DNA from 3 places in the Gordonia sp. G4 genome. Region 3 is predicted to be linked to each of the others. Evidence: riboswitches for the same ligand, from Rfam matches in the RefSeq annotation. Region 3 holds a riboswitch; each other region holds the start of a gene.
What was found. Region 3 has a riboswitch for thiamine pyrophosphate ahead of AC3B5T_RS01570 (TenA family protein). Riboswitches for the same ligand answer to the same signal wherever they lie in the genome.

Region 1: linked by a shared signal. The riboswitch ahead of thiC (phosphomethylpyrimidine synthase ThiC) and the one ahead of AC3B5T_RS01570 (TenA family protein) in region 3 are both predicted to bind thiamine pyrophosphate.
Region 2: linked by a shared signal. The riboswitch ahead of thiO (glycine oxidase ThiO) and the one ahead of AC3B5T_RS01570 (TenA family protein) in region 3 are both predicted to bind thiamine pyrophosphate.

What each region holds. Positions count from the first base shown of each region.
Region 1 covers NZ_CM173442.1:2,190,968-2,194,199, forward strand. Annotated here, with positions in the region: gene thiC (phosphomethylpyrimidine synthase ThiC) at 1-1,579, opposite strand, end outside; TPP riboswitch at 1,587-1,676, opposite strand; gene AC3B5T_RS09745 (GNAT family N-acetyltransferase) at 1,899-2,246, shown strand; gene AC3B5T_RS09750 ((2,3-dihydroxybenzoyl)adenylate synthase) at 2,347-3,232, opposite strand, start outside.
Region 2 covers NZ_CM173442.1:1,029,098-1,032,329, reverse strand. Annotated here, with positions in the region: gene AC3B5T_RS04490 (hypothetical protein) at 1-134, opposite strand, end outside; gene thiE (thiamine phosphate synthase) at 455-1,180, opposite strand; TPP riboswitch at 1,228-1,338, shown strand; gene thiO (glycine oxidase ThiO) at 1,333-2,394, shown strand; gene thiS (sulfur carrier protein ThiS) at 2,391-2,591, shown strand; gene thiG (thiazole synthase) at 2,584-3,232, shown strand, end outside.
Region 3 covers NZ_CM173442.1:389,980-393,211, forward strand. Annotated here, with positions in the region: gene AC3B5T_RS01555 (flavin-containing monooxygenase) at 1-51, opposite strand, end outside; gene AC3B5T_RS01560 (TetR/AcrR family transcriptional regulator) at 229-870, shown strand; gene AC3B5T_RS01565 (LLM class F420-dependent oxidoreductase) at 951-1,808, shown strand; TPP riboswitch at 1,839-1,934, shown strand; gene AC3B5T_RS01570 (TenA family protein) at 1,922-2,632, shown strand; gene AC3B5T_RS01575 (ABC transporter substrate-binding protein) at 2,617-3,232, shown strand, end outside.

The DNA.
Region 1 (3,232 bases), 1.8 Mb from region 3:
TGGTCACGAGACCGTGCTCCTCGGCGTAGGCGCGGACATCCGCCGAGATCCGCATCGAGCAGAACTTGGGGCCGCACATGGAACAGAAGTGGGCCGTCTTGGCCGGCTCGGCGGGCAGTGTCTCGTCGTGGAAGGCGCGGGCGGTGTCGGGATCGAGGGCGAGGTTGAACTGGTCGTTCCAGCGGAATTCGAAGCGCGCCTTGCTGAGTGCGTCGTCGCGTTCCTGCGCCCGCGGGTGCCCCTTGGCGAGGTCGGCGGAGTGCGCGGCGATCTTGTATGTGATCACGCCGACCTTGACGTCGTCGCGGTCCGGGAGGCCGAGATGCTCTTTCGGTGTCACGTAGCAGAGCATCGCGGTGCCGGCCTGGGCGATCATCGCCGCACCGATCGCCGAGGTGATGTGGTCGTATGCGGGTGCGATGTCGGTGGCGAGGGGCCCCAGAGTGTAGAACGGCGCCTCCTCGCACAGCTCTTCCTCGAGGCGTACGTTCTCCGCGATCTTGTGCATGGGGACGTGCCCTGGTCCCTCGATCATGACCTGCACGCCATGGGATTTGGCGATCGTGGTCAGCTCGCCGAGGGTGCGGAGCTCGGCGAACTGCGCCTCGTCGTTGGCGTCGGCGATCGATCCCGGGCGTAGGCCGTCGCCGAGCGAGAACGTGATGTCGTAGCGGCGGAAGATCTCGCACAGCTCGTCGAAGTGGGTGTACAGGAACGACTCCCGGTGATGCGCCAGGCACCAGGCGGCCATGATCGAACCACCGCGGGAGACGATTCCGGTCACCCGCTCAGCGGTGAGCGGGACGTGGCGCAGCAGGACTCCGGCATGGACCGTCATGTAGTCGACGCCCTGCTCGGCCTGCTCGATCACGGTGTCGCGGTACAGCTCCCACGTGAGCGAGGCGGGATCGCCGTTGACCTTCTCGAGCGCCTGATAGATGGGTACCGTCCCGACGGGGACGGGCGAGTTGCGAATGATCCACTCGCGGGTGGTGTGGATGTCGGCGCCGGTCGAGAGGTCCATGATCGTGTCGGCGCCCCAGCGGGTCGCCCACACCATCTTCTCGACCTCGTCGGAAATCGAGCTGCGGACCGCCGAATTGCCGATGTTCGCATTGACTTTCACCGCGAAGCGCTTCCCGATGATCATCGGCTCGGACTCGGGATGACGATGGTTCGCCGGGATCACCGCACGTCCGATCGCCACCTCGGACCGGACCAGTTCGGCGTCGACGCCCTCCCGGGCGGCGATGAACCGCATCTCGTCGGTGACGATCCCGGCGCGCGCCCAGGCCAGCTGGGTGCTCGCGCCGTCGATCGGCTCGGGCCGGTGCCAGCTGTCGCGGGTGGGTGCGAGGCCCTGCTCGACGTCGATGCGCGCCGACCGGTCGGTGTACGGGCCCGAGGTGTCGTAGACGTCCAGATGCTCGCCGTTGGTGAGGTGGATGCGACGCTGCGGTACACGCAGGTCGTCGACCGAGAGATAGTGCTTGGTGCTGCCCTCGATGGGACCGAGGGTCAGGAACCCGGAATCGGCAGGTGCGCTGTCGGTGCGCGTGGCGGATACACGTGTGCCCATGGCGGTTCTCCCTACGCCGGCATTACCCGGACAGGTTCGAGCGGTCGGCGACCGCCCGTCGCCATCTCAGCCCTCGGTCATCGTGAGAGCCCCCGCGGTGTGTAGTTGTCGTGCGCCCGTCACCATACCTCGACTCGTCCGGAGCCAGGCCCGGGGCGGGAGTGAACCGTCTCGATCTGCGACGGCAGCGCCATCGGGGTCGGCAGTTACGGTTCCGTAAGGTAGCGTGTGACCCTGATCACAGACGGTGCCGGTGTCGAGCCGCGGCAGTCGCCCGTCGGCGATCAGATGTCCGCGATCAAGAGGTGAGGAGGGTCGGGTGCTACGTAAGCATCGTCAGCGACCACCACAGTCGGCGAAGTCGATCCTGCAACAGATCTCGCAGGTGGTGCACAACCCGGACCGCGACCGATTCGAACTCTGGGTCGCCGGTGACCTGGTCGGTGTGCTCGGCTATTCGACCGAGACGGTCGACGGTCAGACCACGATCACCGTGCTGCACACCGTGCTCTACGACGAGTACAGCGGACACGGCCTCGCCACCCGGCTCACCCGCACCGTCGTGCACCATGCCCGCGAGCAGGGCGCCCGCCTGCGGCCGGTGTGCACGTTCACCAAGCGCTACCTCGACAGCCATCCCGGGATAGTGACGCTCGCCCCGGTGTGATCGAGCGTCGGAGGGCACGTCGACGCCCTTCGTGGCTCGTCGCTATCGCTCCTCGCACCTCAGGGAGCAGGAGTCGTTCGTCGCTATCGCTCCTCGCACCTCAGGGAGCGGGCGGGCCGGCGAGCAGTGTCTCGCGAAGTACCTTTTTGTCGATCTTGCCGACCGCGGTGACCGGGAGTGTGGTCACGACGCGGATCACGTCCGGCAGCTTGAACGATGCGAGTCCGCGCCCGGTGAGGAACGTCCGGATCGTGGCGAGTTCGAGCGGCTGGGCCGGCGGGTGCTCGTGTGAGAGCACCACGGCGGCGCAGATCTTCTCGCCGAGCGCGTCGTCGGGAAGTCCGACCACGGCGACCTGCCGGACCGAGTCGTGCGCGAGGAGGTTCTCCTCGACGTCGTCCGCGGCGACGTTCTCGCCGGCGCGCACGATGGTGTCCTTGATGCGCCCGGTCACGGAGACGTGGCCCGACGGCAGTCTCGTGACCTTGTCGCCGGAACGATAGAACCCGTCCGGCGTGAACGACTTCTCGTTGTGCGCCGCGGCGCGGTAGTACCCGCGGATCGTGTACGGCCCCCGCACGAGCAGTTCCCCTTCGACGCCGTCGGGGACGTCGGCGCCGTCTTCGTCGACCACCCGCACCTCGTCGAGTTCCGACATCGGGGAACCCTGCACCTGATGGACCAGGTCGCGCGGTTCGCCGGGACGGGTGTAGCAGATCAGCCCTTCGGCCATGCCGAACACCTGCTGGACGACGTCGCCGAGGGCCTCGTCGAGGGCGACCGCATCGGGCTGGGCCAGTTTGGCGCCACCCACCTGCAGCAGGCGTAGCGAACTGACGTCCGCCGGCTCCCACTCGGTTGCCGCGCACCAGAGTTGCGCCAGGGCGGGAACGAGTGCCGTCACGGTGACTCGGTGCCGTTCGATGAGGTCGAACGTGTTGTCCGGACTGGGGTTGTCGGCGAAGACGACATGGCCCCCGACGCCG
Region 2 (3,232 bases), 640 kb from region 3:
GATCTGATGCGGTCGGCGATCGCGAGCGTCGCCCGGCACTCGACCAGGTCGCCCGAACACGACGCGACCGACCATGACCCGAGCCGGATCGTGCCGCCGCGGGAGTACTCGTCGGTGAATTCCTGCCAGGTCATCCCGGTGGCCTCCTCGTGCATTCCAGGGGGAAGCGGACGGCCGTACCGCTCGGTGAACAGATCGCCACCGCGCCGGTCGTCGCGCTCATGCCACGAACAGGATCGATGAGTCAGATGAAGAGGGTGCATCTCGGTAACCGATTTCGGTCGAAGAACGGGTGACCGACACCAGAGCGCAACCGACCCGCAGCGGGGGGTCGGTCAGATTCAGACCCCGCTGCGGCGGGTTACGAGAATGCTCGTGATGCACAACATGATCGGTCCACCATAGACCCGCGACACCGACCGGGCAAACCTGTTTCGTCCCCGACGACGACTCGCTACAGCATCCCGGCGAGTTCCCGGGCCGCGGCGGTCGGGTCGGCGGCGGCGGTGATGGCGCGCACCACGACGATGCGCCGTGCCCCGAGCGCGGTGACCTCGCCGACGCGGCCGGCGTCGATCCCGCCGATGGCAAACCACGGTTTCGCCGATTGCGTTGCCCCCGAAAGCATTTTCGCAGTGGCGGACACGAGGTCGAGGCCGGCGGCGGCGCGGCCGGGTTTGGTGGGCGTGGTCCAGCACGGGCCGACGCAGAAGTAGTCGACGTCTTCGTCGGAGATCGCGGCGGCAGCCTGCTCGGGGTCGTGGGTCGAGGCGCCGATGACGACGTCGCGGCCGACGATCCGGCGGGCCGCCGACGGCGACAGGTCGCCCTGTCCCACGTGCAGGACGTCGGCGCCGGCGAGCGCCGCGATGTCGGCGCGATCGTTGACCGCCAGCAGCGCACCGTGCGCGTCGGTGATCGCCCGCAGTCCCGCGAGGATCTCGAGCTCCTCCCGCGCCTCCAGCGTCCCGAACTCGCGTTCACCCGGCGAGTTCTTGTCGCGGAGCTGCACGATGTCGACGCCGCCCGCCAGCGCGGCGCCGACGAAATCGAGGAGGTCGCCGCGCTCGCGTCGGGCGTCGGTGCACAGGTAGAGGCGGGCCGAGGAGAGCCGACGACGACGGTCTGTCGCGTGGCCGGAATCCGCGGACCCTGACCTGGTGTGGTTCGGGGTCGTCACGCCGACCAGGCTAACCGGACACCTGACGCCCCCGCGTAGGGTGGACCGCACGAACACACGGGAGCCCGGACCGGCCGGGCTGAGAGTGCGGACCGATCCGCTGACCGTCGAACCTGATCCGGGTCATTCCGGCGAAGGAAGGTGATTCCAGCGTGAATTCCCCTCGGAAGACTGCTCACCGCACTCTGACGGTGGTGGGCGGCGGCGTCATCGGGCTGACGTGCGCACTGGCCGCGGCCGACGCCGGGTGGCGGGTTCGCGTACTCGACGCCGGAACCGACGAGCGCGCCTCGTGGGTCGCGGGTGGCATGCTCGGCTCGCTCGGCGAGGGACATCCCGGCGAAGAGGCGTCGCTCGCCCTGTCGGTGGAGTCGGTCCGGCTCTGGCCCGCGCTCGTGAAGCGGCTCGACGACCCCGCCGTCGTCACCGCCACCGACTCGCTGTTCGTCGCGGCCTCGGCCACGGACATCGAGTACCTGCGGCACCTCGCCGACTTCGTCTGGGCCGGCCAGCCCCGCACCGACTCGGCGCTGCAGCCGGTGACCGGCCGCGACATCCGGGCACTCGAACCGTCGCTGAGTTCTCGTCTGGTCGGTGGCTACCGCGCGGTCGGGGAGTGGTCCGTGGACAACCGGCGCCTCCTCGAGGCGTTGCGTGCCGCGGTCACGACGGCCGGCGTGGAACTGGCCACCGCCCGCGTCGGGTCCCTGGCCGATCTCGACGACCCGGGCTCCGACGGGCAGATCCTGCTCGCCGCCGGGCTCGGCACCACGGCCCTCTGGTCCGGCGCCGACCTGCATCCGGCCAAGGGCGAGATCCTCCGGCTTCGTCGTACCCGCTGGTCCGTGCCCCCGCCCGCCCACGTCGTCCGGGCACGCCTGCACGGCCGGGCCGTCTACCTGGTGCCACGCGACGACGGGGTCGTCGTCGGCGCCACCCAGTACGAGGCCGAGGGGATGACCGACCGGGCGCCGCAGGCCGGTGGCGTCGCCGACCTGCTCGCCGACGCGATCGAGGTCCTGCCCGGACTGCGGACGTATGAACTGACCGAAGCGGCCGCGGGTCTGCGGCCGTGCACCGCCGACGGGTTGCCGCTCGTCGCCCGCGTGGACGCACGCACGGTCGTGGCGACCGGGCACGGGCGCAATGGGATCGTCCTCGCCCCGGGTACCGCCGAGCGCGTGCTGTCGATCCTGGAAGGAGTCGAGGAATGAGTATCACGGTGAACGGCGAGAGCATGGATGTCGACGACGACGCCTCGGTGCGCGACGTGGTCGCCGGGCTCGGGATGCCGGACCGCGGGATCGCGGTCGCGGTGGACGGCGCGGTCGTCCCGCGCGGTCGCTGGGACCGGTACACCATGACCGACGGCGCCGTCGTCGAGATCGTCACGGCGGTGCAGGGTGGCTGACCAGTCGACACCGGACCCGTTGCGGATCGCGGGCCGCGACTTCTCGTCCCGGCTCATCACCGGCACCGGCGGCGCGTCGAATCTCGCGACCCTGGAACGCGCACTGGTCGCCTCGGGCACCGAACTCACCACCGTCGCGGTCCGCCGCGTCGACGCCGCCTCGGGCACCGGGGTCTTCGATCTGCTGCGCCGGCTCGACATCGCCGTGCTGCCCAACACGGCCGGCTGCCACACCACCGCCGAGGCGGTCCTGACCGCACAGCTGGCGCGCGAGGCGTTCGAGACCGACTGGGTCAAGCTCGAGGTGGTCGCCGACGAACGCACCCTGATGCCCGATGCCATCGAACTCGTCGACGCGGCCGCCGCCCTGGTCGGCGACGGGTTCGTCGTGCTGGCCTACACCAACGACGACCCGGTTCTGGCCGCGCGACTCGCCGATCTCGGGGTGGCCGCGGTGATGCCGCTCGGGTCACCCATCGGGACCGGTCTCGGAATCCTCAACCCGCACAACATCGAGATGATCGTCGACGACTGCCATACCCGCTTCGACGACCCGCTGCCGGTCATCCTCGACGCCGGCATCGGCACCGCGAGCGACGCGGCGCTGGCGATGGAACTCGGTTGCGACGGAGTGCTTCTGG
Region 3 (3,232 bases):
GGTCAGCCCGCTGATTCCGGCGCCGATGATCGCGGTTGTTGGTAAAGGCACACTGCCCCCTCGATGGACCCGCTGTGGTCACGATGTGGATGTAGACACAATCTGATTTGTGTCTACACGATGGGACGTATCGTGTACACAGAATCCGCGAACTGTCTACGACGTATCTGCTTCCCACCCCGAGCGGACACCCGGACACACGGCGCGCGACGACCCCGAACGCAGGAGATGCCGGTGACCGAAGCCTCGACCACGACGGTCCACGAGCGGTTGCTCGACGCCACGCAGAAGTTGCTCGCGGACAAGGGCATCCGGGCGACCACCATGCAACAGGTCGCGGAGTCGGCGGGCGTGTCCCGCGCGTGGCTGTATCGGCACTATCCGGACAAACCGTCCATGATCGGCGCGACGATCGTCCGCCTGACCGAATCGTTCTGGCGCGACGCCCGTGCCGAGCTCGATGCCATCGGCGACCTGGCCGGCCAGCTCACCGCCGGGGTGCGTATCGGTCGAGGCGCCTACGACGACCCGGGCACGCTGCTGTTGAGGCTCCGCACCGAGGAGCCGACCGAGTTCGCCGAATGCGCGGGCGTCGGCGTCGTCAAACTGATCCCCGACCTCGCGGCGTTCTGGCTCCCCTTCGTCGAGCAGGCCGTCGACCGGGGCGAGATACACCCCGCGCACGATCTGCGCGAGGTGTCCGAATGGGTTGCGCGCGTGCTGATCAGCCTCGGCACCTCGCCCGGAGAGGCACTCGACATCGACGACGCCGGGCAGATCCGGCGTCACCTGGACCTCTTCGTCATGCCGGCGCTGTCCACACATCCGCGTGATCGAACGGCCGGCGCCCACCGGCCACCCCTGGCCTGAGTGACGCCGATCACCTAGACTGGTGTCCAGTCAACCGTCCGGATCGTGCGGACGACCGAACGACGCCGTCGGAGGGCCACATGGATTTCGGGATCGTGCAGTTCACCAGTGACCGGGGGCTCAAGCCCCATGTCCTGGCTCCGCTCATCGAGGATGCGGGGTTCGCGTCGTACTACGTCCCCGAACACGGACACATTCCGACGCGACGCGACGCCGCACACCCCCGCACCGGCGACGAGACCCTTCCCGACGAGCGCTACATGCGCACCCTGGACCCCTGGACGTCACTCGCCGCCGCCGCAGCCGTGACCGAACGCATCCGGCTCGCCACCGCGGTGGCGCTGCCGGTGCAGTCCGACCCCATCACTCTCGCCAAGACCATCGCGACGCTCGATCACATCTCCGACGGAAGAGTCACTCTCGGTGTCGGATTCGGCTGGAATCTCGACGAACTCGCCGACCACGACGTGCCGCCGAAGCGGCGGCGGACCATGCTCCGTGAATACCTCGAGGCGATGACCGCTCTCTGGACGCAGGAAGAGGCCGAGTTCGCCGGCGAGTTCGTGAACTTCGGCCCCAGCTGGGCGTGGCCCAAGTCGACCCAGTCGCACATCCCGGTGCAGGTGGGCGCGGCGGGCAACGAGAAGAACTTCAAGTGGATCGCGCGCAGTGCCGATGGGTGGATCACGACCCCCGGCGAGGAGGACATCGAGGGATCGGTGTCCCTGCTCAAGCAGATCTGGTCCGACGCCGGCCGCGACGGCGAGCCCGAGATCGTCGTCCTCGACTTCCGGCCGGTCCCCGAGAAGTTCGAGAAGTGGCGCGAGATCGGGGTCACGACAGTGCTGTACGGCCTGCCCGACGACTCGGTCGAGCGCGCGACCGGATACCTCGCGAAGCTGGCCGGCAAGCTGGGCATCGAGCCCGCGGTCGTCTAGGCCCCATGCTCCCTTCTGCTAGCCTGGTTCCGTTCTGACACGGGGTGCTCCGCGACCGCGGGGCTGAGATGAGACCCGAGAACCTGTCCAGGTAATGCTGGCGAAGGGATGTCATGTCTTTGCGTACGCTTTTGTCCGATACCGGCCGCTTCACCGATCAGCTGTGGGACCACACCTCCGGCCTGAGGGCGGCGATCGACGATCTCGAGTTCCTGCGCCGCCTCGGGGACGGGACGTTGCCCCTGGAGGTGTTCCGCACCTACCTGGAACAGGATTCCCTGTACCTGGCCGGGTACTCGAGAGCACTCGCGATCCTGGCGTCGAAGTCGCCGGATCCGCAGACCGCGGCGTTCTGGGCGAATTCGTCGGCAACCGCGGCCGCCGTCGAGGTCACCCTGCACGGCGACCTGCTCGAGGGAGGCCAGTTGCCGCCGCGGCAGGGTGAACCCGAGCCGTCGACCGCCTGCCTCGGGTACGTGTCCTATCTGATCGCCACCGCCGCGACCGAGTCGTACGCGGTCGGCGCGGCCGCCGCACTGCCCTGCTTCTGGATCTACGCCGATGTCGGCCGAGGACTTGCCGCGAGCGCCGCCGCGGTTCTCGCCGCCGACCCGAACCATCCCTACGCACAGTGGGTGACCACCTACGACGCCCCGGAGTTCCAGGAGTCCGCCGCTCGGGCAAGGGAATTGGTGGATGCGGCGGCGGCGTCCGCCGGCGCGGAGGAGCAGGCCGCGATGACCGCTGCGTTCACCGTCGCCACCCGGTACGAGCTCATGTTCTGGGACACCGCGTTGCACCCCTACGCATGGCCCGCCGCATGATCGGCCGCGTGCACCGCATCCTCGCCGGGTTCGTCGTCGCGATCGCGGTGTTGTCGACAGCCACCGCGTGCGGGTCGGACTCCGCCTCCGACGACACCATCCGATTCGCGCTCGACTGGACCCCGAACACCAACCACACGGGACTGTTCGTGGCGCAACAGCGCGGCTTCTTCGCCGAGTCCGGACTGGACGTCGAGATACTGCCCTACAACAACACCGCCGTCGACACCGTGGTGGACGCGGGGAACGCCCAGTTCGGGATCAGCACCCACAACTCGTCCACCTTCTCCCGGGCCTCGGGCGCGCACACGATCTCCGTGCTCGCGCCGCTGCAGCGATGGGCGACGGGTATCGGGGTTCGGGCCGGTCGTGACGACATCGCGAGCCCGAAGGACCTCGACGGCAGGACATATGCCGGGTTCGGCGACCCCGGCGAGGAAGAGACCCTCAAGCAGGTGATCCGGAACGACGGCGGCACAGGAGATTTCACGTCGGTGACCCTCGGCACCTCCGCGTACGAGGCCGTCTACTCGGGGCGGGCGGACTTCACCGTCTCCTACCTCGCCTGGGAGGGCATCGAGGCCGAGCATCACGGAACCC